3 regions of the Lysinibacillus sp. NPDC096418 genome follow, and region 1 is predicted to be linked to each of the others. Evidence: riboswitches for the same ligand, from Rfam matches in the RefSeq annotation. Region 1 holds a riboswitch; each other region holds the start of a gene.
The links. A riboswitch is a leader RNA that binds a small molecule or an ion and turns the genes downstream of it on or off. The one in region 1 is predicted to bind thiamine pyrophosphate.
Positions count from the first base shown of each region.

Region 2: it holds a riboswitch for thiamine pyrophosphate, as region 1 does, so the genes downstream of both, tenA (thiaminase II) here and thiC (phosphomethylpyrimidine synthase ThiC) in region 1, are expected to answer to the same signal.
Region 3: it holds a riboswitch for thiamine pyrophosphate, as region 1 does, so the genes downstream of both, thiT (energy-coupled thiamine transporter ThiT) here and thiC (phosphomethylpyrimidine synthase ThiC) in region 1, are expected to answer to the same signal.

Region 1 covers NZ_JBIWEY010000010.1:96,021-104,359, forward strand. Annotated here, with positions in the region: gene ACIQZG_RS10640 (S-layer homology domain-containing protein) at 1-4,009, opposite strand, end outside; gene ACIQZG_RS10645 (AEC family transporter) at 4,331-5,260, shown strand; TPP riboswitch at 5,399-5,513, shown strand; gene thiC (phosphomethylpyrimidine synthase ThiC) at 5,656-7,434, shown strand; gene ACIQZG_RS10655 (methyl-accepting chemotaxis protein) at 7,494-8,339, opposite strand, start outside.
Region 2 covers NZ_JBIWEY010000001.1:456,087-464,425, reverse strand. Annotated here, with positions in the region: gene thiI (tRNA uracil 4-sulfurtransferase ThiI) at 1-690, shown strand, start outside; gene ACIQZG_RS02190 (alpha/beta-type small acid-soluble spore protein) at 837-1,043, shown strand; gene thiE (thiamine phosphate synthase) at 1,137-1,772, opposite strand; gene thiD (bifunctional hydroxymethylpyrimidine kinase/phosphomethylpyrimidine kinase) at 1,762-2,586, opposite strand; gene thiM (hydroxyethylthiazole kinase) at 2,586-3,341, opposite strand; gene tenA (thiaminase II) at 3,338-4,012, opposite strand; TPP riboswitch at 4,102-4,200, opposite strand; TPP riboswitch at 4,273-4,372, opposite strand; gene mbcS (acyl-CoA synthetase MbcS) at 4,559-6,142, shown strand; gene sppA (signal peptide peptidase SppA) at 6,324-7,337, shown strand; gene ACIQZG_RS02155 (RDD family protein) at 7,350-7,949, shown strand.
Region 3 covers NZ_JBIWEY010000011.1:93,860-102,198, forward strand. Annotated here, with positions in the region: gene ACIQZG_RS11120 (GntP family permease) at 1-370, opposite strand, end outside; gene ACIQZG_RS11125 (helix-turn-helix domain-containing protein) at 486-2,279, opposite strand; gene ACIQZG_RS11130 (hypothetical protein) at 2,382-2,507, opposite strand; gene ACIQZG_RS11135 (magnetosome magnetite crystal formation protein family) at 2,564-2,896, opposite strand; TPP riboswitch at 3,027-3,135, shown strand; gene thiT (energy-coupled thiamine transporter ThiT) at 3,276-3,836, shown strand; gene map (type I methionyl aminopeptidase) at 4,031-4,786, shown strand; gene ACIQZG_RS11150 (hypothetical protein) at 4,815-5,546, opposite strand; gene ACIQZG_RS11155 (polyphosphate kinase 2 family protein) at 5,843-6,613, shown strand; gene ACIQZG_RS11160 (GNAT family N-acetyltransferase) at 6,741-7,325, shown strand; gene ACIQZG_RS11165 (beta-class carbonic anhydrase) at 7,379-7,942, opposite strand; gene ACIQZG_RS11170 (hypothetical protein) at 8,142-8,276, opposite strand.

The DNA of each region.
Region 1 (8,339 bases):
TTATGAGTGCATTATAAGCAGCGCGAGCGTTTGCTACATCCGCATGGAATGTAATCCTAGATGGATTTAGTGCCAAAATCATATTCGTCACGTTGCGTACTGCATCGATACCCGATTGAGCATCGTTTAAAAGCTTTACAGCATACTCAGCGACAAAGGCTTTTTGTGCTGCGTTGAAAGCATTGTACTCACTTTGCAATGCTGCTAATGCCGATTGATAGCCAGGACTTGTGTTACTTAAAGCATTAATCTTATCTTCTAATTTCTTTGCTTGCGCAGCATATGTGTCATAGGTTGCTAGGTGTTCCTTTAATACGTTGTAATTATTGATAAGTGCTTGCTGCTCTTCTGATAGTGCGGCATAAGCACTTTTTGCTGCCTCGACATCTGTTTTGAAAGAAGCACTTGTATTGTTGATAGCTGCGATTTGCGCAATTAATTTTTGCGCGATATCACTTGTGCCTGCAAGGTCAGCTACTAACTTCTCAGCATCTAAAAGGGCTTGGTAATTTGACACATATTCTTTTTGCTTGGGTGAGAGTTTATCATATGCCTCACGCGCTTTTTTTACATCAACAGCGAAGGTTTTCTTTGTTTCATCGAGTTTGTCGATCATTTTAATGACAGCCTCAGCCTCTTCTTTGCCGTTCGCCTTATCAATTAATGACTCTAGCTTCGAATAATTCGTCACAAGCTTCTTTGGGAATTCCTTTAGGTCATCGTACTTAGCCTTCACAGCTTCAATGGCTTCTTCTGTAGAATCTTTCGATAACGCATCAATGGCCGCAATTACAGCTTTTGCTGCATCGATGTTGGCCTTAAATAACGCAAGATCATCTTTGTTTGTAATAAAACGTTCTTGGTCGTCATCTAGTGCATCGAATAGAGCCTGCGCGGCTTTATATAGTCCCTCATACTTCGTTGGATCATCTTCAGACACGGCGTCGATAGCATCAACTACCGCCTGTAATGGCTTTACCTTTTCTTGTGCATTCTTTAACGTCACGTTATGCCCACCGTTGTCGACAATCGTCTTTGCCTGTGGGCTTAAATTATCATATGCCTCTGTTGCTTTACGGACATCTCCGACAAATGAATCCTTCGTAATGTCAATTTTCGTTATCAAATCGATAACTGTTTGAGCTGCAGATTTGTAATGAAGTGCTTCTAGGTCTGTTAGCTTTTTTATGTCGCCAACGAAGTGTTTCCCGACTTCGCTGAGATCAGTATATCTTTTTCGTATGTCCTCTGCTGTCGCATTGTCGGTAATTGGTGCATCTAGGCTGATAGCAGCTATGTCTATTTTCAATTTGTTAGAATTTACAATCGTTTCCTTCGCTTCCTCTAGCTTTTGCTTTTGGACATCGGAAAAATGCTTCTTGACATGGTCGTTCATTTTTAAATTAGTAGGGATTCTCTCAGGGTTACCATTAACATCAATCTCTGTAAGACCTTCCAAATCATCAATGCTGCCCTCGATTTTTTCGACTAATGCTTTATAGACAGCTTCATCTGTTGGTGCCGTTGTTGGAATACTATCAATATCAGTAATGATTTTTTTGATTTCATCTACTAACGCAACGGCTATTGCCAATTTTTCTTTTGCTGAGTCATAGTTAGTTTGGTCTGCTGGATCTATCTGTGTGCCTGCAGCATCGAAGGATTCAGTTGCGATTACAGCATTCTCAACATCTGGTACGAAGCTCTCCTTACTTGCATCCAAGTTATTTATTATGCTGATGACCGTACCTACATTATTGGTCTCAGCGAATTTTGCAGCAATTGCCGCCTTTAAATGATCGATTGGTTTAACTGAATTAATCTTTAGTTTATCAATCATTTCACGTTCGGCAGCGCTGAGTGCTGTATAGCGAGCGAGAAGTGCTTCTAGTGCTTCTTTTGTTGTATCGCTAGAAATTTTCTCAATTGCTGTATACAAGTTTTTTACAGTCGTTGTATAATTGTCCAACGTTTTAAGAGCTGCTTTGTAAATATCAATATTTGATATTAATGTTTGTTCAGCATCTGTTAATTTATCGATATTGATTTTTAAATCTGATAATATATCAGCAAAGTTAGGGGATTTCGGATTTAGTTGGCTTATTTTATAAACATAGTTACCAGCTGCTATTTTCGTTTCTGCTGCTTGAAGTGCAAGTAGTGCGTTATTTAATGCAGTTTGATGTGTAACTAAAAATATCCCTTGCTGTGCGCCAGTTAATGAATAATAGGCATCGAGTGCAGTTTTTATATTTGTATAGTAATCAGCTGTGTTTGGGCTTAGGTTACCAAATAATGTCCCAACTTTTCCAGCAACTGTTGCATTGTCCGCTGCTATATCCTGCAATAATATGAAATCAGGATCATAGTTAAAAACAATGTCTTTTTTTTCGTCTGTAAAGTCCTTATATAACTTTCTGATATCATTTACTTCTTTAGTGAAATTCATACTAGCAGAATCTAATAGAGCAATTCGTAGAGCGACTCCCTCAGGATCATCTTTCTTATCAATTTGTAGCTCGTCGATAGCATCGTTCAACTCAGTCCCGATATAATACTCTACAGCAGCTTTCTGAGAGGGAGTTAATTTTTTAAATTCTAGGTAAGTGTTGATTAACTTTTTTAACTCATTACCTTTAGAATAATCATGATACATTTTGATAACTTTTGCTACAGCTTCCTCATCTACTGCAATCGGGATGTTCGCTTCTGTTCCGTCTGCTTTTTTATATTTTAGCGTTGTACCTGTGATTACTAAATCACGGACGTACGTTGGAACAAGTAGCGTTAAATCAGTACCGTCAGTATTGACTTTGTATAAATAGTTTTTGTCCGTCACATTACTAAAATAAAGCCAGCCATTATCATGCACTAAATAAGCAGCTTCTACATCATTCGAGTTACTACCTTTAAAAGTAAACTCTTCAAATTTATCGGCACTTTCACCGATTGTCGGTAATGGTTTTAAGCTTAGTCGTGCTAGCACGCCATCTGTTCTTACATAGTAAAGCCAGCTATTTTCAGGAATAGGATTGAAGACGTTTTGTAACTTCGCATAACTTTCATGAGATGTTGTTTCAACAATTACACCTGAAGGAAGAGTGCTTAGGACTGTATGTGTAGAAAATCCACCCATACCTCTTAAGAAATATTCATAGCTAATAGCCTTGCCATCAGTAATGCTTGTATCGCGAATTGAAGGTTCATCCAATGCAGTATCGAGGTAGTAGTGCTTTCCTTTATATTCCACGACGTTCCAAGCATGTGGTGTGCCTGCGTATGTACCTGTCATGTAATAAGCTTTAATACCAGCCTCATTTAATAGATAGTAGGTAAGAAGCGCATAGGCTTGGCTTAGTCCTTTCTTTTCCATTAAAAGTGTATAGGCTGCGTGTGGGCTCCCCGTTGTATCTTTTGTAAACGTAGCATAAGTCACAACATAATCATGAATTGCTTTGATTTTTTGGAAATCTGTCATGTTTTCCGTAATGAGTTCGTTCTTAATAATCCTTTCAACTCTTGTTTTAAGGGTTTCCTCTGTGTTGAAATTCGTATTGTATTTGATTGTAAAATTAATCGTTACATTATTGACATAGCCTGAATACGTATAGTCACGAGAGATTGTGGCTGCTTTGTAGATGGCGTTGTCTGGGTCTAAATCAAACCTGTCATAAATAGCATTCAGATCTTCTTGGAGTTTTGCCGTTTCACCTGTGTATTTTACATTGAAGCTTTCCTCGTACTTCTGGAATTTCCCTTTTAGAATAGTTTCTAGTTCTGCAACACCTTTGGCAGTTTCTATAGTTGTAGTTGTTGCTGTGGGTGCACCCAGTGAAAATGTTTGTCGTTGTGGTTTCGCATCAAAAACATGTTGTGGATTGACCCAAGAACCTGAAACCTCAGGAATGGGTTGCTCTGTTGCTGCCTGAACGTCTACATCTGGAACCATCGTAATCATAGCTGGAATAGCTGCAACGGATAGTAGGGCAATTTTTTGTTTACGCTTCATATGAATAGATCTCCTTTTCTGGTAAATACGTTTATCAATATCCTTATTTTATCATTTATATTAATGCGTTGGATTTACTATTTGTCGAATTGGCTATTAATAAGCCTATAGTAGGAGACTGGTTGTGCATTTTTTTTTGCATTTGAAATAGCCAATTTCCGTTCGAAAATGTAATGAAATTAATTCATCTTTCAGAGAAATATATCGGCATTTAGCAGGAAAACTTAACCATATTTAACTTATTGCAACCCTTGCATGAGTATTGACCAAGCTAATGGACAGTTCTACTATTATAGATACAGATGAAAGGGGGACAACCATATGATGTATCTCGGCATGATTTTCTTCCAAATTGTTGCCCCGATTTTAGTGTTGCTCGTGTTAGGTGCTATTTTGCAGAGGAAGTTTCGTTTTAATTTAAAGGCACTATCGCAGTTGATTACGTATTGTTTTATGCCGGCAGCGGTGTTTTTGAATATATATGAAACGAGTATGGAGCTGTCGGTGCTAGGGCAGGTGGCGTTGTTTATTACGCTTTTTATCGGCAGTCAGATGGTGCTTAGTCACTTTTTAGCGAAGTTACTAGGGCTTGCGAAAACAGAAGCGGCAGTTTTTAAAAATAGCGTTGTGCTCATTAATTCTGGCAACTACGGTATTCCAGTGGCGCAAATGATTTTCGTGACGCAGCCGATTGGTGTGGCGATTCAAGTGATTCTTGTCATCTTTCAAAACATGACGACGTATACATATGGACTTTATAATCTCATTTCCTCCACGAAATCAGTACTCGCAATCGCGAAGGATTTCCTCAAAATGCCGATTATTCATGCGCTTATTATTGGGGTGACGATGAATTTCTTCGATATTGGTATTCCGCAATTTATCCGTATTCCAATTGACCATGTGGCAGAAGGTTTTATTGCAGTGGCTTTGATTACACTCGGTGCTCAACTATCACAGCTTGAAATTAAATCGATGTTCAATAAGACGGTATTGGTCAGCTGCATTACAAGATTGATTATTGGTCCAGCTGTGGCGTTACTTATTATTTTTGCATTAGGTTTAGATGGTGTCGTGGCACAGTCGCTCTTAATCGCGAGCTCGTTCCCAACGTCACGCAATAGCTCAAGTCTCGCTTTAGAATATGATGTAGAATCGGCAACAGCAGCGCAAACGGTATTATTCTCTACGATTGTGAGTTGTGTCACAGTGACAATTGTTATATATATGGCTGAAATGTTATTTGCTTAATAGTTGACGAGGGAAAGAATTGTGATTCTCATGTGTCGCGTGTGTGTCGAAAAACCGCTTCAATTGGATAAAATGAACCAATTATTTATTTATCTTCCATTTGGTGAGTAACTTTGCTACACTAACAACAAACTGAATAGCCTTAACTAGGGGAGTCCGATGAGTCGGGCTGAGAGGGAAACGCACTGAAGTTTCTTGACCCTTTGGACCTGATCTGGCTCATACCAGCGTGGGAAAGTTAATGATGACTGCATTGTTTTTTGTGGTCAATACAACCTTTACATTCGTAGCCGGATCCAATATTTTTTTGGATTCGGCTTTTCTTTTGTAGTAGCTCGTTGGAGTGAGCTAGGTTCGGTCCTGAAAATTTATTTTAAAAGGGAGCGGAAATGTTCATGACAACAGTTAACGAGAAAAACATTACCATTATGTCGAGCTTTGATGGCAGTAAAAAAGTATATGTGGAAGGGTCAAGACCGGATATTTTAGTACCGATGCGTGAGATTGCACTTAGTCCAACAACAGGCAGTTTTGGGGAAGGGGAAAACCCGCCAGTGCGTGTTTACGATACGAGTGGTCCCTATACAGATCCAACGTACAATATTGACATTACGAAGGGACTGCCAGCGTTACGTAGTGCTTGGATTAGAGAGCGCGGGGACGTAGAGGAATACGAAGGTCGTACGATTAAACCTGAGGATAATGGCTTCCGAAATGTAGATGATCCACGAATGAAAGAGAATATTTTTCCTGGTCTTTATCGTAAGCCAATCCGTGCGAAAAAGGGACATAATGTGACGCAACTGCATTATGCAAGAAAGGGTATTATCACGCCAGAAATGGAGTTTGTAGCAATTCGTGAAAACATGGATCCTGAATTTGTGCGTGCTGAAATTGCGGCGGGTCGTGCTATTATGCCATCTAATATTAATCATCCTGAAGCAGAGCCGATGATTATTGGGCGGAACTTTCATGTGAAGATTAATGCGAATATTGGTAATTCTGCAGTATCCTCATCCATTGCGGAGGAAGTCGAAAAGATGACGTGGGCAACACGCTGGGGCGCAGATAATATTATGGATTTATCGACGGGTAAACATATTCATACGACACGTGAATGGATTATTCGCAATGCGGCTGTGCCAGTAGGAACGGTACCAATTTATCAGGCGCTTGAAAAGGTCAATGGTGTTGCGGAGGACTTAACGTGGGAAGTTTATCGCGATACGTTAATCGAGCAGGCAGAGCAAGGTGTCGATTATTTCACGATTCATGCGGGGGTATTATTGCGATATGTGCCGCTGACAGCAAATCGTGTGACGGGGATAGTATCACGAGGTGGTTCGATTATGGCGCAGTGGTGCTTATTCCATCATCAAGAGAACTTCCTATATACGCATTTTGAAGAAATTTGTGAAATTATGAAAGCGTACGATGTTGCCTTTTCACTAGGGGATGGCTTACGCCCAGGTTCGATTGCAGATGCCAATGATGAGGCACAGTTTGCTGAGCTTGATACGTTAGGGGAACTGACGCAAATTGCTTGGCAACATGACGTGCAGGTGATGGTGGAAGGGCCGGGGCACGTGCCAATGCATTTGATTAAGGAAAATATGGATAAGCAATTGGAAGTATGTAAGGAGGCGCCTTTCTATACATTAGGGCCATTAACGACAGATATTGCACCAGGTTACGATCATATTACATCTGCTATAGGTGCGGCGATGATTGGTTGGTTCGGTACAGCGATGCTTTGCTATGTGACACCGAAGGAACACCTAGGTTTGCCGAATCGTGAGGACGTTCGCGTTGGTGTGATTACTTATAAAATTGCGGCGCATGCGGCGGACTTAGCAAAGGGTCATCCTGGAGCGCAAGTGCGTGATAATGCATTATCAAAGGCGCGTTTCGAATTCCGTTGGCGCGATCAATTCAATTTGTCACTAGATCCAGAACGAGCAGTGGAATACCATGATGAAACACTACCAGCAGAGGGTGCAAAAACTGCACATTTCTGTTCTATGTGTGGACCGAAGTTTTGTAGTATGAGAATTTCACAAGATATTCGGAACTATGCGAAAGAGAAGGATTTGAATACAACAGAGGCCATCCATCAAGGGATGCAGGAGAAGGCGAAGGAATTTAAAAAGGCTGGTAGTCAGATTTATCAATAATAAAGAGAGGCTTGTGTCTATGGGTAATTTCTTATCTTAGACACAAGCCTCTTACTTTATTAGAGTTTAAACTTATTGACTTCTTGTTGTACTTTTAGTGCACCATCCGTTAGTGATTTTGCAACGTCGCTAATTTCTTGAACTGTAGCAGACTGTTCTTCGGTAGCAGCGGCAATTCCTTCAGCTTCAGTGGAAGCTCGAATTGCGAGATTTGACATTTCGTTGATGGAAGCAGCAACTTCTTCAGTCGAAGCTGAGATTTCCTCAGTTGAAGCTGATACTTCTTGAATTTGGTTGGTCATATTCCTAATGGCTTGCATGATATTTTCGAATGAAACTTGTGCATCTTGAATGTAATTTACGCCATCCGCCACATTATGTGCAGTTGTCATTACAGCCTGTTCCACTTCTTTTGTATCTTTTTGAATAAGAGACGTTAGGGCGACAATTTGATGGGCTGATGCCTTAGATTCTTCTGCTAGTTTACGCACCTCGTCAGCGACGACGGCAAAACCTTTTCCGTGTTCCCCAGCACGTGCAGCTTCAATTGCAGCATTTAGTGCTAGTAAATTAGTTTGTTCTGAAATGTCTGTAATGACTTTCACAATACTTTCAATTTCAGCAGATTGTTTGCTCAACTGTTGAATCCGGTCGCTTGTTTCACTTGAAGATTGCTGAATGACCGTCATCTGCTGCTCCGCTGTTTGTAATGTTTGCTCACCAACAGTTGCCATGTCTTGTGTATCCATGGAGAGGGTATTTAATTCTTGTGTTGTTTCCGCAATTTTTTGCACAGCTTGCGCAGTTTCATCCATGGCTATTGAGCTTTCTTGGCCAGATGCAGCAGCTTGATTGGCACCTTCTGCTAGGCCGCCTGTACGTTTTGCAACATCTAAGGAGGCAAT
Region 2 (8,339 bases), on a different contig from region 1:
CCAGTTGGTTCGAATGGTAAATCATTATTAATGTTATCAGGTGGTATTGATAGCCCAGTTGCTGGCTATTTAATGATGAAACGTGGTGTACGCTTAGAAGCTATTCACTTCTTCAGCCCGCCGTATACAAGTCAAAATTCACTTGAAAAAGTAAAGGTATTAGCAAATGAATTAACAAAGTTCGGTGCGAATGTTCGTCTACACGTTATTCCGTTTACTGAAATACAAGTACTCATTAAAGATAAAGTACCGTCAAACGTTTCAATGACAACAACTCGTCGTATGATGTTAAAAATTGCTGATCAGGTACGTGAAGATATAGGTGCTCTTGCAATCGTTACAGGAGAAAGTCTTGGCCAAGTAGCAAGTCAAACGCTTGAAAGCTTAACTGCCATCAATGCAGTGACGAATACACCGATTTTACGCCCGTTAATTGCAAGTGACAAATTAGAAATTATCGATATAGCTAAAAATATCGGCACTTATGAAACATCGATTCAGCCATTTGAAGACTGCTGTACAATCTTTACACCGGCAAGTCCAAAAACTAAGCCAAAGCTTGAGAAAGTAGAGCACTACGAAAGCTTCTCGGATTTCGATGAATTAATTGAACGAGCTGTAAAGAATCGTGAAGTGCATATCTTCCCGAAAAAAGAACAGCCAGCCGATAAATTCGCAGATCTTCTATAATAAGATAAAGAACCGTCTCAAAAGCAATTTTGAGACGGTTCTTTTATTATGAAATCAGATTTCCTTTGTAGGTACAATTTACCTATATTTTTTTCGTATTAAAAATCTAATAAAGCACATTCTATATTCACAAGGAGGTGAGAGAAATGACAAACAACAACAGTTCAAACAAGCTTGCAGTACCTGGTGTACAACAAGCACTTGATCAAATGAAATACGAAATTGCACAAGAATTTGGTGTTCAATTAGGTGCTGACGCGTCAGCCCGTGCTAACGGTTCCGTCGGCGGTGAAATCACTAAACGTCTTGTACAAATGGCTGAATCTCAATTAAAAGGGATGCCAAAACAATAACAAATAAAAAACTCATACCCTGAGTAATTATTTGGCTAAAGACCAGTGACCTTTATAGGCACTGGTTTTTAGTTTGCTTAAATACCTCAACATTTATGAATGGAAAGTTTCTTTAAAATTTAGAACCGTAAGTTGAATGTCATTGCTCTCGCAAATTGCTGAAATGACAGCTACTCCATCTGCTCCAGCATTGAATACTGTGTGTGCATTTGAGTTATCTATGCCACCAATGGCGACAATGGGTAATTCAGGATGTTGTGAACGTACTTGTTGTAAAAAAGCTGTACCACTTGGCGCATTTGCATCATCTTTAGAACGAGTTGCAAAAATCGGTCCGATCCCAACATAATCTGCTCCATATTGTAAGGCTACTTGTAGTTCAGCATCCGAATGTACAGAAATGCCGAGAAGCATGTCGCCAATTTTTTCTCGTACAATAGAAACATGCAAATCATCTTGTCCAATATGAATGCCATCTGCCTTTAATCGGATAGCAAGATCTACATCATCATTGACGATAAATGGCACGTGATATTGTTGGCATAGTTTTTGACAATCGTTCGCAAATTTCTCATAAGCTTGACCAGTCAACGCTTTAGGTCCTTTTTCACGAAATTGAAACATTGTAATTCCAGCTTGTAATGCTTCTTCAAGTATGGCTAATGGTTCGCGTTGCTTCGTATTTTCAGTACCCATAATGAAGTAAAGCTGTAAATTCTTACGCTTCAAGTACAGTCACCTCACATGTATCTTTATATTTTTGATATGCAAAATGATTTGTTGGTCCGTGACCGTTGCCAATAACTAGATCATGTGTAATGGCCATTTGAATAAACTTTTTTGCTTCAACAATGGCTTGATCAAAGGGAATTCCTTGTGCAATAAAAGCAGTTAATGCGGCAGAGAATGTGCAGCCTGTTCCATGCGTATTTTTAGTATTTATGCGTTCTGATTGCATTGTAAATGATGAACCGTTATTTGAAAATACATAATCAGTAGCGTATTTTTCATCTGATAAATGCCCACCTTTAATAACAACGAACTGCACGCCTAATTGTAAAAGTGATTGTGCAGCTTGTTGAATATCATGAACAGTTTCAATCTTCATATCCGCAAGTACTTCTGCTTCTGGAATATTTGGTGTAAGGACACTCGCTAATGGCAGTAAATGAGTGCGTAATGCTTGGACTGCTTCTTGTTGTAATAAGTTTTCTCCACCTTTTGCAATCATTACAGGATCGACAATCAGTGGGATTCTTAAATCAGTAATGATAGTTGCGATTTTTTGAATAATATCTGATGAAAAGAGCATGCCCGTTTTGATTGCACTAATCGGGAAATCTTCTAATAAAGCAAGGAGTTGCTTTTCAACAAAACTTACTTCCGTCGGCAGAACACCAGAAACACCTAATGTATTTTGTGCCGTTAAGGCTGTAATGACTGAAGTGCCAAATACCTCTAATTCTTGGAATGTTTTTAAATCAGCTTGAATGCCAGCACCACCGCCACTATCGGAGCCAGCGATTGTTGTAACAATTTTCATTATTGTTCACCTTCCTTGGAAAGACGATGTAATTCATTTAGTACGGTTATCTGAAAATCACCAATATATTGTGTGCTCGAATATGCATTTTCAGCAATTTTTTTATAGGTCTTTAACGTATCGCCTAGTTGCGCAAAAGGTTCATCTCCTGCGACAAACGCAGCACCACAAATAGCACTTAGTAAACAACCTGTACCTGTAATTTCAGTCATTTGGCGATGACCACCAGGAATCCACCTTGATTGTACGCCATCCGAAATGAAATCTTCTTCACCTGTGACAATGACCATACATTTGTATTGTTGCGCAATTTTCGTTGCTTCATCAGATAGTGCCATTGAACCACTACCACTATCTACACCTTTTTGCTGCCAACTTATATTCGCAATGGCAGCTAGTTCTCCAATGTTGCAACGAATAAGGACAAATTTTATTTCAGCTAAAAGCTGTTTTACGGTTTCTTTACGGAAAGCTGTCGCACCAGCACCAACTGGATCCAAAATAACTGGGATTCCAAGTGCGTTTGCTTTTTTTCCAGCAAGTAGCATCGATTCTTTTGTCCGTTCGTTTAGTGTGCCAATATTAATCAATAAGGCTGACGCAAGTGATACCATCTTCTCAACTTCTTGCAATTCATCGGCCATTACTGGAGAAGCACCAATTGCTAGTAAACCGTTTGCTTGAAAATTGGCCACAACGTAATTCGTTATACTATGAATAAGAGGCTGTTTTTTTCGAATAGCTTGTAAAATCATCGTACGCTCTCCGGTACCCAATTTTCTTTCGTCCAGGCCATTTCCCAAAACTGTAATTCATAATAACAACTGTTTTTAAAATGACTTTTTAAAATTGCTAATTTTTCAGGAGAAGCTGCTGCAGCATAAGCGTTCATCATTGAGATTTGTTTTTGGATTGTTACTTGGAAATCGTCACTACTATACATCGCAATCCAATCTTCATATAGGTTAACACCAGGTTTTGCGTCTTTATAATACATTCCTATTTCTAAATAAAGCCATGGGCAAGGCATCATAGCAGCAAAAGCTTCAGCTACATCGCCATTATGCACGGCGCTATACATATGATTAATGTAATTGATAGCACCTGGAGCAGGTTCACTCTGCTCAAGTTCCTCTTTGGTTACATTTAATTCTAAGAAAACAGAGCGATGTAATTCTAGCTCAGCTTCATTAATGAATTTCGCTGTATCAGTGTAGTATGCGAATTCTTCAGGTGTTTCACATTTAGCAGCTGCAAATGCTAATACCTTGGCATAATGCTTTAAATAATAGGCATCTTGAATCATATAGTATTTAAACTTATCGAGTGGTAGAGTACCATCCGCAATCCCTTTTACAAATGGGTGCTGGAAACTTCCCTCCCAATAAATATCTGTTTCTTTTCTTAATTCGTTACAAAATGTCATTATAAGTCCTCCTCAAATTGGTGAACGTAAGCATACAAAAAAAGCTCTTTTTCGTCTGTGAAATACACGTAAAAAGAGCTTCTTCATCAAAAAAATGATGTACTGCTCCCTACGTCAGTATTAACTAACAGGTTCAAAGGGTCAGGTTTTACCTTCTCAACTCAAAATGAGTCCCCCCGCAATCAAAATATTTAGCTGAAAATTGGAACGAAAAAAGCTCTCCTACGAATGAGGAGAGCGTATGTACAAGAAAAGCATAAGCGCGATTGTACATTGCTCCCTACGTTAGTATTAACTAACAGGTTCAAAGGGTCAGGTTTTAACCTTCTCAACTCAAGATGAGTCCCCCTGCAAACATTTGATTTGACCACAATGTACCATACTTTCCCTATATGAACAAGGCAATTTTATTATATTTGAAAAGTGGTGACTGATGCCATACAAATAAATGTGATAATTGTCATAATTTTTAATTATTAGAGTGTTTTTCATTGAAATCTATGAAAAATGAGTTTTATAATAAGTTTAACAAAGGGGGCAATAATGATGAATAGACAAAATCTAATCGCACCAGAATGGTATAACATTGTAGAGGAATTTGAAAAGTATGCACAAGATCCAGAGAAAAATGCTTTAATTGTTTATAATGAAAGCGAAGAGATTGACTATATAACATATACAAGTTTACTAGAAAAAGCGAATCAAGTAGCGCATGTGTTAACAGCACAGGGATTAACAAAAGGGGATGTTATTCTCATTATGGTGCCTAGATCTATTGAGGCATATGTTGCATATATCGCTGCATTGAAAGTTGGTTTAGCTATTATTCCAAGCTCTGAAATGCTTAGAGCGAAGGATATTGATTATCGTATTACACATGCTGATGCCAAAGCGGTCATTGCTTATGAACCATATATTGAACAATTTGATGATGTTGAACATTTAGGTGGATTACAACAGTTTGTCATCGGACATGCACATGCACCATGGCAGCCACTACTTGAAAAAATGGAACAGCAGCCTACAAGTTTTATAAGTACTACACCAACCAAAAGTACAGATGTAGCATTTCTTGCGTATACGAGTGGGACAACCGGTAATCCAAAAGCTGCTATTCATACTCATAGTTGGGGTTATGCGCATTTACGCACGACAGCACCAAATTGGCTAGGTGTACAAGAAAATGACATCGTATGGGCGACTGCAGCACCTGGTTGGCAGAAATGGATTTGGAGTCCGTTCCTTGCAACGTTAGGAAGTGGGGCTACTGCTTTTGTTTACAAAGGTAAGTTTGATGCACCTACATATTTAACATTGCTCGAAAAATTCAAGGTGAATGTTCTTTGTTGTACGCCTACAGAATATCGCTATATGGCGGCACTTGAAAATTTACGTGACTATAATTTATCAGAAGTTCGCCAAGCTGTATCTGCAGGTGAGCCGTTAAATAGTGAAGTCGTGAACGTATTTTTAACTGCATTTAACTTACAAGTACGCGATGGTTATGGTCAAACCGAAAATACATTACTTGTTGGAACGATGGTTGGTATGGAAGCGCGTGTCGGCTCGATGGGCAAACCAACACCAGGTAATACGGTATCGATTATTGATGATTTTGGTAATCCTGTTTCGGAGGGTATTGTTGGTGATATTGCCGTACACAAAGAAACACCTGCGTTATTTAGTAAATACTTTAAGGACCCAGAGCGTACAAGCCTGCAATTCCGCGGCGATTGGTATATTACTGGTGACCGTGCATGTAAAGATAAAGACGGCTACTTTTGGTTTGAAGGGCGAGGCGATGATGTAATTATTTCCTCAGGTTACACGATTGGTCCGTTCGAAGTAGAAGATGCATTAATAAAGCATTCTACTGTGAAAGAAGTGGCAGTTGTAGCAAGTCCAGATGAGGTTAGAGGTAATATAGTAAAGGCATTTGTTGTATTACGCGAAGGAATTATTGGGGATTCGTCGCTTATTCAGCAATTACAAAATCATGTAAAGGACTTAACGGCACCCTATAAATATCCACGTGCTATAGAATTTGTGGAGGAATTGCCAAAGACAGCATCCGGCAAAATCCGCCGTGTGGAATTACGTCAACAAGAGCAAAAACAATATAATCATTAATTATTTCCTGGGGAATAATGTCGAAAATCAAAGTTCAAGCGCATTTTATGAACTTTGATTTTTTTATGTGTTAAAATTGTTATTTACGGCATGATGAATTGCGGGAAATTAGTGCATATTTGCAAATAAATGAAACGTTTTATCCATTCATTCGTATAAAATTTTAAGGAGGCGGAATAGAATGAATGCAAAAAGGTGGGTAGCCTTAATTATTGCGGGCGTATTACTAGTGGTTTCACTAGGAATCAATACGGTATTTGCGTTTTTAAAAGCTGATTTCTTCGGTAATTTTGATAGCGTAATTGCAGGCAATGATTTTGAAGTTTATGAAACTGTATTAGAAGGAAATAATTTTGATAAAAGAATTGCTCATTTAACATTGGACGGTACGATTCAAGATGTTGGCTCTGGTACGGTATGGCAACAGGTTACCTATGATCATCAGTTTTTCTTAGGGCAATTAGATAATATTTTAAATGATGAAACTGTTCAGGGTGTTGTATTGAGCGTGAATACACCAGGTGGTGGTGTAACGGAGTCAGCAGAAATTTATAAAAAACTCCTACAAATCAAAGAAGAACGACAAATCCCAATCTACGTATCAATGGGGTCAATGGCCGCTTCTGGTGGTTATTATATCTCAGCACCAGCTGACAAAATTTTCGCAAATCGCGATACGATTACAGGTTCAATTGGTGTCATCATGCAATCTATTAACTATCAAGCACTTGCTGAAAAAGTAGGTGTCAAATTTGAAACGTTTAAATCAGGCGAGCATAAAGATATGCTAAGCCCAATGCGTGATGTTACAGCAGAAGAACGAGCGATGATGCAAGAAATGATTAATGAGTCATATGAAGAGTTTGTTGATATTATTGAAAAGGGTCGTAACATGTCGGAAGCAGACGTGAAAAAGGTAGCGGATGGCCGAGTTCTTGGTGGCACAAAAGCGCTTGAGGCAGGTCTAATTGACGAAATTGGCGATAAAGAAGCAGCAATTGCTGCATTACGTGCGGATTATGATTTAGAAGATGCAGAACTATTCGAATACACATATAACGTGGATGGCTGGCAATCGTATCTTGGTATGAAAATTGGTTCATTTATTGGACCATCAGCAGAAGAAAAAATGCTGATGAAAATTATGTCTGACTATAGTGCGCCAAAAATGATGTACTTATACGGTGAATATTAAGGGGGGCATATCATGACTAATAATGAATTCGTTGTGCAAGGTCCATATCCTGATGACGCCGAATTAACTGGCTATACGCCCAAATTACCAACAAAAGAACGACACTATACATTAAAAACGGCTGGCTTTTGGGTACGCTTTTGGGCGTTTTTAATTGATTCCCTCGTTATATCAGCAGTTATTGGTATTTGTATTAACCCGATTTTCCACTTAATGGATTGGTCTTTATCAGATTCGGCTTGGTATGCACCAATCTCCATTATTTCAGCTGTTATCTATTATTTATATTTTGTGTTGATGACAAAATTTTTAGGGCAAACATTAGGGAAAATGGCTTTCGGTCTACGCGTTGTATCGTTAAAACATGAAACCTTATCATGGTCTGATGTAATTTATCGTGAATGGATTGGTCGTTTTATTAGTAATTTTATAAAGTTGCTGTATGTCTTTGTGGCAATTTTGCCAAACAATCAAGGCTTACATGATTACTTTGCAGATACAATGGTTGTACACGAGAAAATTTATGTAGAAAAAGATTTCGAACAACCAGTACCGACTACTCAAAAAACAGTAAAACAACCTGAAATGATTGAAGAGTCAACAAAAGAATAATGATTGAAGGGCCTCTAACAACTCGTTAGAGGCTCTTCGGATATAAAGTATTTAGTTTCTTAGTAGTTGCGTGAATAAACTGCTCTTGAAAATTGTCTCTACACTAAAATCGGTAATTGAAAGCTTCTTTAACTACAGTAACGAGATGAGGATTTCCGTTCGGGGTGGGGAGCTTTCTGGGGGGATCCACTGAACTTCTCGCTACCCTCGCTTCAGGGGCTCATATGGGACGCTAATCCCCCAGGAGGATGAGGACTACAAATGATATAAATAATACAATTTGATCAATGCAAGATGGCCATTTGAACAGTAGCCATTTTACCTTCGTTCAAAATTAAATTGGCTTATTTTCTTTTACGATCTCCACAAGAAAGTTCTAGTTGATTGGAG
Region 3 (8,339 bases), on a different contig from region 1:
CAACGTATGTATTAATACCACCTAGTGTTAAAAAGGCACAAATAATCACGATTGCCATCAGTGCATTGAACTTGCTATTACGTCCCATAACGATTAATAGCTTTTCAGCAATTGATCGTGCTGCACCACTATCTTCCATGAATTTACCGAAAATTGCGGCAAACAAAAAGATGAGGTAGTAATTTTTCATAAAGTTCATAAATCCACTCATATAGTTCCCTTGGAGAGAATCTAGAATAGGCATTTGGTTTAATAGTATTACGACCAAACTAGCGATTGGCGCAATGATAATAATACTGAAACCTCGTAATGCTAAAAATATTAATAATGCAAGTGAAGCAATAATCGTAAACAAACTCCATATTTCCATTGTTCTCAGGTCCTCCATGTTTATCTTAAATATTCTGAAAATTCAACAAGTAGGATATAGTATAACAATGAATGCTATAAAATTACTATGTAAAAAACGACAAAGGTAGAGTTTGTCATTTGTTTGTTTTGGCCAATTTGGCATTTTGTAAGTACGATTGCATATAGAGTGCGAGATTCAACTCAAACATAATTTGCCCGTTTTTTTCATTGATATCAAGTAATGAAAAAATAGTCTGAAGCCTATATTTAATCGTGTTTATATGCACAAAGCACGCTTCCGCAGTGTGTTTGCGATTTTGATTATGTACAAAATACAATTTAAGTGTGTATAACAAATCCGTTTTATGTTGATTGTCATATTTGATAATTGCTCCAAGTTTCATATCTATGTACTCTGCCATTTCCTGTGGATCGTTATTTAAAAAAAGTGTATAAGGCCCAAGTTTGTCATAGGACAAAATAAGTGGTGCTTGTTCAAGTGTTTGTAAATAGTCGATGCACTTTTTTGAATCACGGTGTGAGCTTGTAATATTTTCTATAGATTCGAAAACTCGTCCAAGACCAACATGAAAGGATAAAGAATTGTATATTTTCACATCTTTATCAATTAGCTCGAAAAACTGTTGAATATGTTCTTTAAATTGTTCAACAGGTACTTGGAGATTGTTCATAAATAAAAATTGATAGTGGAAATCGTGCTCCGAGGTGAAAATCGGAAAAGAAAATAAACGTGAAGCACGATAGAGTAATTGGCTAAATTGTTGCTGCTGTTTTTTTGTTTGCATAACGCCGAAAGCATTATCTTGAAGCTGTAGCGTAGCGCATAAGAAATGCGTAGTTTGAAGTGCTTCTTGGCGCTTATAAAATCCAGTGAAATCTAAATTTAAAAGTTGTTGCAACAAATAGCCGTCGTATTTGAAAGAAATTTCAAGTTCCTTTTCTTGCTCAGCTAACTGAAGAGCAAATAGAGCGCTTGCCTGTTCGACAGCAAACAAGTCAAGAGGATCCATCTGCAAATGATCGTGCATCACAACAAGTAGCATACCGATAACACCACGTTCTGTATGAATCGGGAATAAGTAACTTACATACATATCTTCGTCCATTGCGATGTGAACTTGATGTTGCACGCACTGCTGTACTACGTTATTTAGATACTCAATTTGCTGCTCCCTCAAAAGTTCTGCAGCGTGTTTTGCTGTTGCGGATGAGGCAACAAGTACATCATAAAAATCTGTCATAATGGCTACTGGTTGTCCAAGTAAAGAAGCCAGTGTATCTGTCATGTCGCTGAGACGACCTCGTGTTAAAGAAACACGTGTTAGCGCATCATAAATCCGCTTGGAGCGCTCATTTTGCGTGAATAGTTTTGCGTTTTCAATCGCAATAGATGATTGATTGGCGAATGCTTGTAGCATCATTAAATCGTTATTTTCAAAGTGTGTATCCCCTGAAAAATTGACAATTGTTAATACGCCGATACATGCGTTACTTTTATCGAGAAGTGGTGCACAAACAGCGCTTTTGGGATATGCAAAGTCACCAACTGCCTTTGTATAGTCTTCCTCATATAGTGGGAATAAGTCGGACATGTTCTCAGTTACATCGTCACTCGAATGGAATCTAAACGCCTTTTTTTGTGAAAACACTTTTCCAGTCATACCTTCATTAGAGGCCAGATGAATTTTTTTTAAGTGTGCGAGATTATAGCCAATGGCATGCTTGGCAATCAGTCGATTAGTCTGTGTATTAAGCATAAATAGTACCCCTGCATCGGCACCATCAATAACATGTAATACTTCACTCATCAGCTTTTCCAGCACTTGATTAATATCGAGCGTTGAAGTAAGTACTTGCGCTGCATTGACTAAGCTTAGTAATTGTTTTTCGGTATTTATCGTAAACAGCTCCTTTTTGTTTTGTTGCTATTCATTTTAAACTATATTTGTGGATGTATGCAGACAATAAAAAAGCTATCTCACGAACTGGAGATAGCTAAAGCGAACAAATTATTTTGTGTATGTGTTTGATGAAGTAGGAGCCTTTCCTTTTTTAGCTTCTACTACTTTTCTTATGATAGGAATAACGATTGGTGCTAATTTAACAGCAGTCTTTACTACGTTAGATACTTTCATTTGAATCCAACTCCCTTTTTATCATTATTGCTACCTGTTTTTGTCTGGAAGAAACATTAACGGACAACGCGTACTGCTTGAATGATGTTCCAAATGACAATGCCTAGTGATACGAATAAGTAAATAACAAAGGTAACTAGCCAAACAATAATGAGCGAATTGCCATTTGCAAATGGATCAGTTGTATTAAACGATATCGTTGAGAAGACGAATAGGATAAAGAAAACGATACCAAAAGCAACTGGAATTAAGTGTGAGATGAGTGCTCGAATAGAGTGGCGCTTAACTTCGTTATCCTTTGAAATAAAATAAACGACTAAAGGTACGATAAATGGTGCGAAAAAAATACTGAGATAACTAAATGCAGATAAGATTTTTTGATTCTCCATTAGTTGTCCCTCCTTTTTTAATATTTACGCACAAAAATCTGAAAAGTTTCAAAAAAATTTAGTAAAGAGACGGTTGTAATTGGGCGAGTGTTTGCGTACAATAATGATGTTCAAACAAAAATCTAGATGTAACGACCACAAGGGGTGCCGATGATGTCGGCTGAGACTTGGCACGTAATGCCTTCACTCTTTGAACCTGTAAGTTAACGCTTGCGTAGGGATTGTGGATAGAAACCGACACTTTTACGATGTTAGGCTCTGTCCTGGCATCGTTTTTATTTTACCCATTATAGTAGATTGCCAGACAGCCAAGCATTAAAGCAACTGATTTCTATTCCTGCCTTGTATCCTACATCGGAACAAAGGAGAGAATAATGTTATGGACAAAAAAAGATTATTAATGCTGGTGGAAATTGCGATTTTTGCTGCGGTAGGCCTTGTGCTCGACCAAGTATCATTTAAAGTATGGGCACAGGGTGGCTCGGTTAGTCTTGTCATGGTGCCGATTGTATTAATAGCATTTCGTTGGGGACTAGGTGCAGGGTTAACAACTGGTCTACTCGTTGGTGTTATGCAAACAATGTTTGGAGCTTATATCGTACACTGGTTCCAAGGTTTATTAGATTACGGCGTTGCCTTCACGGTTGTTGGGCTAGCAGCGATTGTACGTAAACCAGTACTTGATGCAGCCGCGAATTCGAATAAGGTGAAAATGGCAAACTATATTATCATTGGCATCGTTGTAGCAGGCTTTTTAAGGTATGCTGCACATACGGCTGCTGGTGCAGTGTTCTTTGCAGAATATGCTGGCGACCAAAATGCATGGGTTTATTCTATTATTTACAACGGAACGTATATGCTGCCTGCTACAATTTTAACAGCTGTGGCTTGCGTGCTATTATTTACATCTGCACCACAATTAATGCAACGAAAATCTTAATTATTAAACCGTCTGATTTCTCTAATAATCGGGCGGTTTTTAGCTTTTTTAACTGGTGTTCATACACTATTCGAAATTTGAAGGCAAATATGCCAAGGCGTAATTGACATACCAAATAACGCGGATTCCTCATTTTTATACTGGAGTTGTGGTATATTAAAGAGTAGACATTAGGATGAAAGGGACGTTTTAAAATGATTGTAAAAACACAAGAAGAAATTGAAGCTTTTAAAAAAATTGGCCGTATTTGCGCTGAAATCCGTGAAGCGATGAAGGCCGCTACAAAACCAGGTGTGACGACACTGGAAATAGATGAGATTGCAGGACGTATGTTTGCCGAGCGAGGCGCTGTATCTGGACCTAAAGGAGAATATGATTTCCCTGGTTATACTTGCATTAGTGTGAATGAAGAAGTAGCACATGGTATTCCTGGTAGCCGTGTCATTCAAGAAGGGGACATCGTGAACATCGACGTATCTGGTTCTTTAAATGGTTATTTTGCAGATACAGGTATTTCATTCGTAGTTGGTGAAGGCTATGAAGAGAAAGAAAAGCTTTGCCGCGTAGCGAAAAGTGCTTTTGAACGTGCGATGACTAAAGTAAAAGCTGGCTCAAAACTAAACCAAATTGGTAAGGCTGTTGAGCGTGAAGCCTATGCGAATGATTTAACAGTTATTATGAACTTAACAGGTCACGGTTTAGGGAAGTCTTTACACGATGAGCCAAGTCATATTTTAAACTATTACGATGCATGGGATACAACAATTATGAAGGAGGGTATGGTGCTTGCTGTTGAGCCATTCATCTCCGCAAAAGCTGAGCATATTGTTGAGTCTGGTGATGGCTGGACATTTGTCACACCAGACAAATCATTAGTTGCACAAATTGAGCATTCGATCATTGTCACTAAGGGTGCACCAATTATTCTAACAACGTTAGATGACGAGTAACAAAAAATAAAAAATCCCGTATACCAAATTATTTTTGGTATGCGGGATTTTTTTTGATGAATATTATGCCGACAAGCAGGACACCACATAAAAAAAGTGCAGCTGTTGTCACAAGAAGTTCATCAAAGCCATTATGGAGTGCGATGCCGATGTATGCCCAAATGAAGACAAGTGGAAACGCAATATCGAAATGATGGAAGCGAATATGTAAAGCAATGGCAGTGCCAACTGTTAATAAAATAACGGCCCATAGAGGGTTACTTAAACCAAAACCATTCCATTCAAATGAGGTTAATGTAAAACTTAAATTTGTCATGAGTAGAAATGTTGTCCATGCAAAATAAATAGACAGTGGTACACGACCAGTTAGCTTATTATTGCTGAGTGGATACGTATTATACAGCATAAATAAGTAAAGGACTAACATGAACGTGACGATTAAAGAGGCGATAAATAGTTCTAAATGCCAGAAGATTATCATCAACATTTGTAGTGTACATGCGCTCCCAAATAGTATTCCCTGCTTGAGAGACAAGGCTTCCTGCGTGCGCTGTTTATTCAGATTCATAACTAACCAATAACCGAGTAATATAAAAATCACAATCCAAATAACATAACTTACATTTAAAGGGGCAAACATAACCGGTAAGCGGTTAGAAATTTCTAATGAAGATTGACCATTTATCTTTATGATATAGGATGAAAAGGTTAGGATGAGTGCGACAATATACGTAATTGTCACGAAAATAAATTGAGGCATAATTTCCTCTCCCTTCCTGTTAAATTGTATAGTGAAAAAGCAAATAAGTATATGATTGTCACTGAATTTCTATTTATTAAATAAGTATACCTTTTATAGCGATAATCCGAAATGTTCTGTTGATGAGCGAAGTAATCCGAATGAGCCTTTCAAATAATACAACGTTTAATTATAACGGAAATACCGACTAGTATATTATGCTAATTTGTTAGTATTATCTACAATTTACCATTTTTATATTCAAGCTTACTTATCTCTTGTACAATAAGATTAATCACATAAGGGGAGGTTTTTAAATGTCTCAAACTATAAAAGATTTAGATTTATCCATTGAATTAGATAAAAAAATGTATAAAAAGAAATTAAAAGTCCTTCAATATGAAATGTTAAATGCTCAACAATTTTTACTAAATAATAAAATAGGTCTTATACTTGTATTTGAAGGCATGGATGCGGCAGGTAAGGGGGGAGCTATTAAACGCCTTATCGAACGAGTAGACCCGCGCGGCTATGTAGTGCATCCAATATCGGCACCGCAACCACATGAACTTCGTTACAACTATTTACAACGCTTCTGGCGTAAATTGCCGCAGCATGGGCAAATCTCAATTTTTGACCGGTCATGGTATGGGCGTGTACTTGTAGAGCGTATCGAAGGCTTTGCGACAAAGGAAGAGTGGTCTCGTGCATACGATGAAATTAATAACTATGAAAAGCTACTGACAGACGGAGATTACATAGTTGTGAAGTTCTGGTTACATGTATCCGATGAAGAACAGTTAAAACGTTTTACAGACAGAGCACAAGATCCGTATAAAGCATGGAAGCTAACAGAAGAAGATTGGCGTAACCGTGAAAAAACACCTCTATACATAGAGGCGGCCAATGACATGTTTGAGAAAACAGATAAGGAAAATGCTCCATGGATTTTAGTAGCGGGCGACGATAAAAAACATTCACGTGTACAAGTGCTACAAGAAACAATTGCACACATCGAGCGTGAAGCTCAAAGACGCGGTTTGCATTTAACAAATATATTAGACACACTAGAATCATCAAATGTGTAAGTAGAAAATATAATAATACGAGAGATGTTGCTACAACTAAACAATAAGCTGATTTAGTTGTAGCAGCATCTTTTTTTACATACAATGAGAAATATATCGACAATTATTGGAAGGTTTGTGTGGAGAAATGGTGTTGAAAATTTGGAATTTACTAAAGAAAAAGGGTGGAAATGTGGTGTTGATTGAGGGGAAGAAATGCTACGTTCGGACATTCCAAGAAAAAGATGCACGGAGTTTAACAGGTCTCGTAAGCCGCAATAAATACTTTTGGTCTACATACGAACCGCTGAATCGGCCTGACTACTATACAGTAGACACACAATATAAAAAAATTCAGGAAAGCTTATATTTAATGGGCACTCAACGGGAATTCACATTTGGCATTTATGAGCTTGGTACAGATTATTTAATCGGACATATTGCAATTTACTCAGTGAAAAGATTGCCGTATTCAAGTGGGTTTGTAGGCTATGCAATGGATGAAGCTTATGTTGGAAAAGGTATTGTGACAGAAGCAGTAGAATTAGTTGCCAATTTTGCATTTGAGGAAATTGGTTTACATCGTATTGAGGCGTATGTAGCACCAGAAAATAGGCCTTCTATTCGGGTACTTGAAAAAGCGGGATTCCAGCAGGAGGGTTTATTGCGTAAACTATTATATATTAATGGGAAATGGGTAGATCATTATATGTATGCACGCTTAGAAAAATAAACTTAAAAAAGATGTGTCTATCCTCCGAGACTTCGAAGGATAGACACATCTTTTTATTGATTGGCACCGTCTGCGATTAAATCTAGACGACCTGTATTAGGATCGATGACTAGACCGTGAACAGGAATATCTTTTACCATTAGTGGGTGATTGCGTATTGTATCAACACTTTTCATTACACTTGTCGCTACGTCGCCAAAGCCACGTAAAAACTCTTTTAGATCGATACCAGAATACTCCATCATTTTAATTGTTTCTTCGCTTACGCCTCGGTCTACCATCTTACTTAGCATAGACTCAGGATCAACTGCACTCATACCACAGTCATAATGACCAACTACATATACTTCGTCTGCTTGTAATTCGTAAACGGCAACTAGTAAGCTACGCATAACTGCGCCAAATGGATGACTAATTAATGCTCCTGCACTTTTTACGATTTTTACATCACCATTTCGTAGATTCATTGCTTTTGGTAAAAGCTCGACAAGGCGAGTATCCATACAAGATAAAACTACAATATGTTTATCTGGGTATTTTGTTGTAATAAAAGGTTCGTATTTTTTGTCTTGTACAAAATCTTCATTGAATTCTAGAATATCTTTTAACATTGTCATGAAAAATTGCTCCCTTCCCTACTGAAACATTTTAGAGCAAAATTAAAAATACGCAAACAATAATGACAATATTCACGCAATTTTGCGAAGAAATTAAGAAGTTCAGTAATTTACTTAGTATATCGAAATAAAGGTGATAAATATATAGCATATAATAAAGAAAAAACAGCTACAAAAATAGTAGCTGTCTTAACAGAGATTAAAATTTTTGTGTTGGTTTTGGATCTACAGTTACTGAAGATTTAGAATCTAAACCTACTTGTAGGTAATGGATGAAGAATGCAGTTGCAATTAATAGAACGGCCGAAAAGCCAAGTACAGTTGTGATGAACATAGATAAATACCCCTTTCTACTAGATAATCAACTTTCATTAAATGCAATTATACAATAGATTGT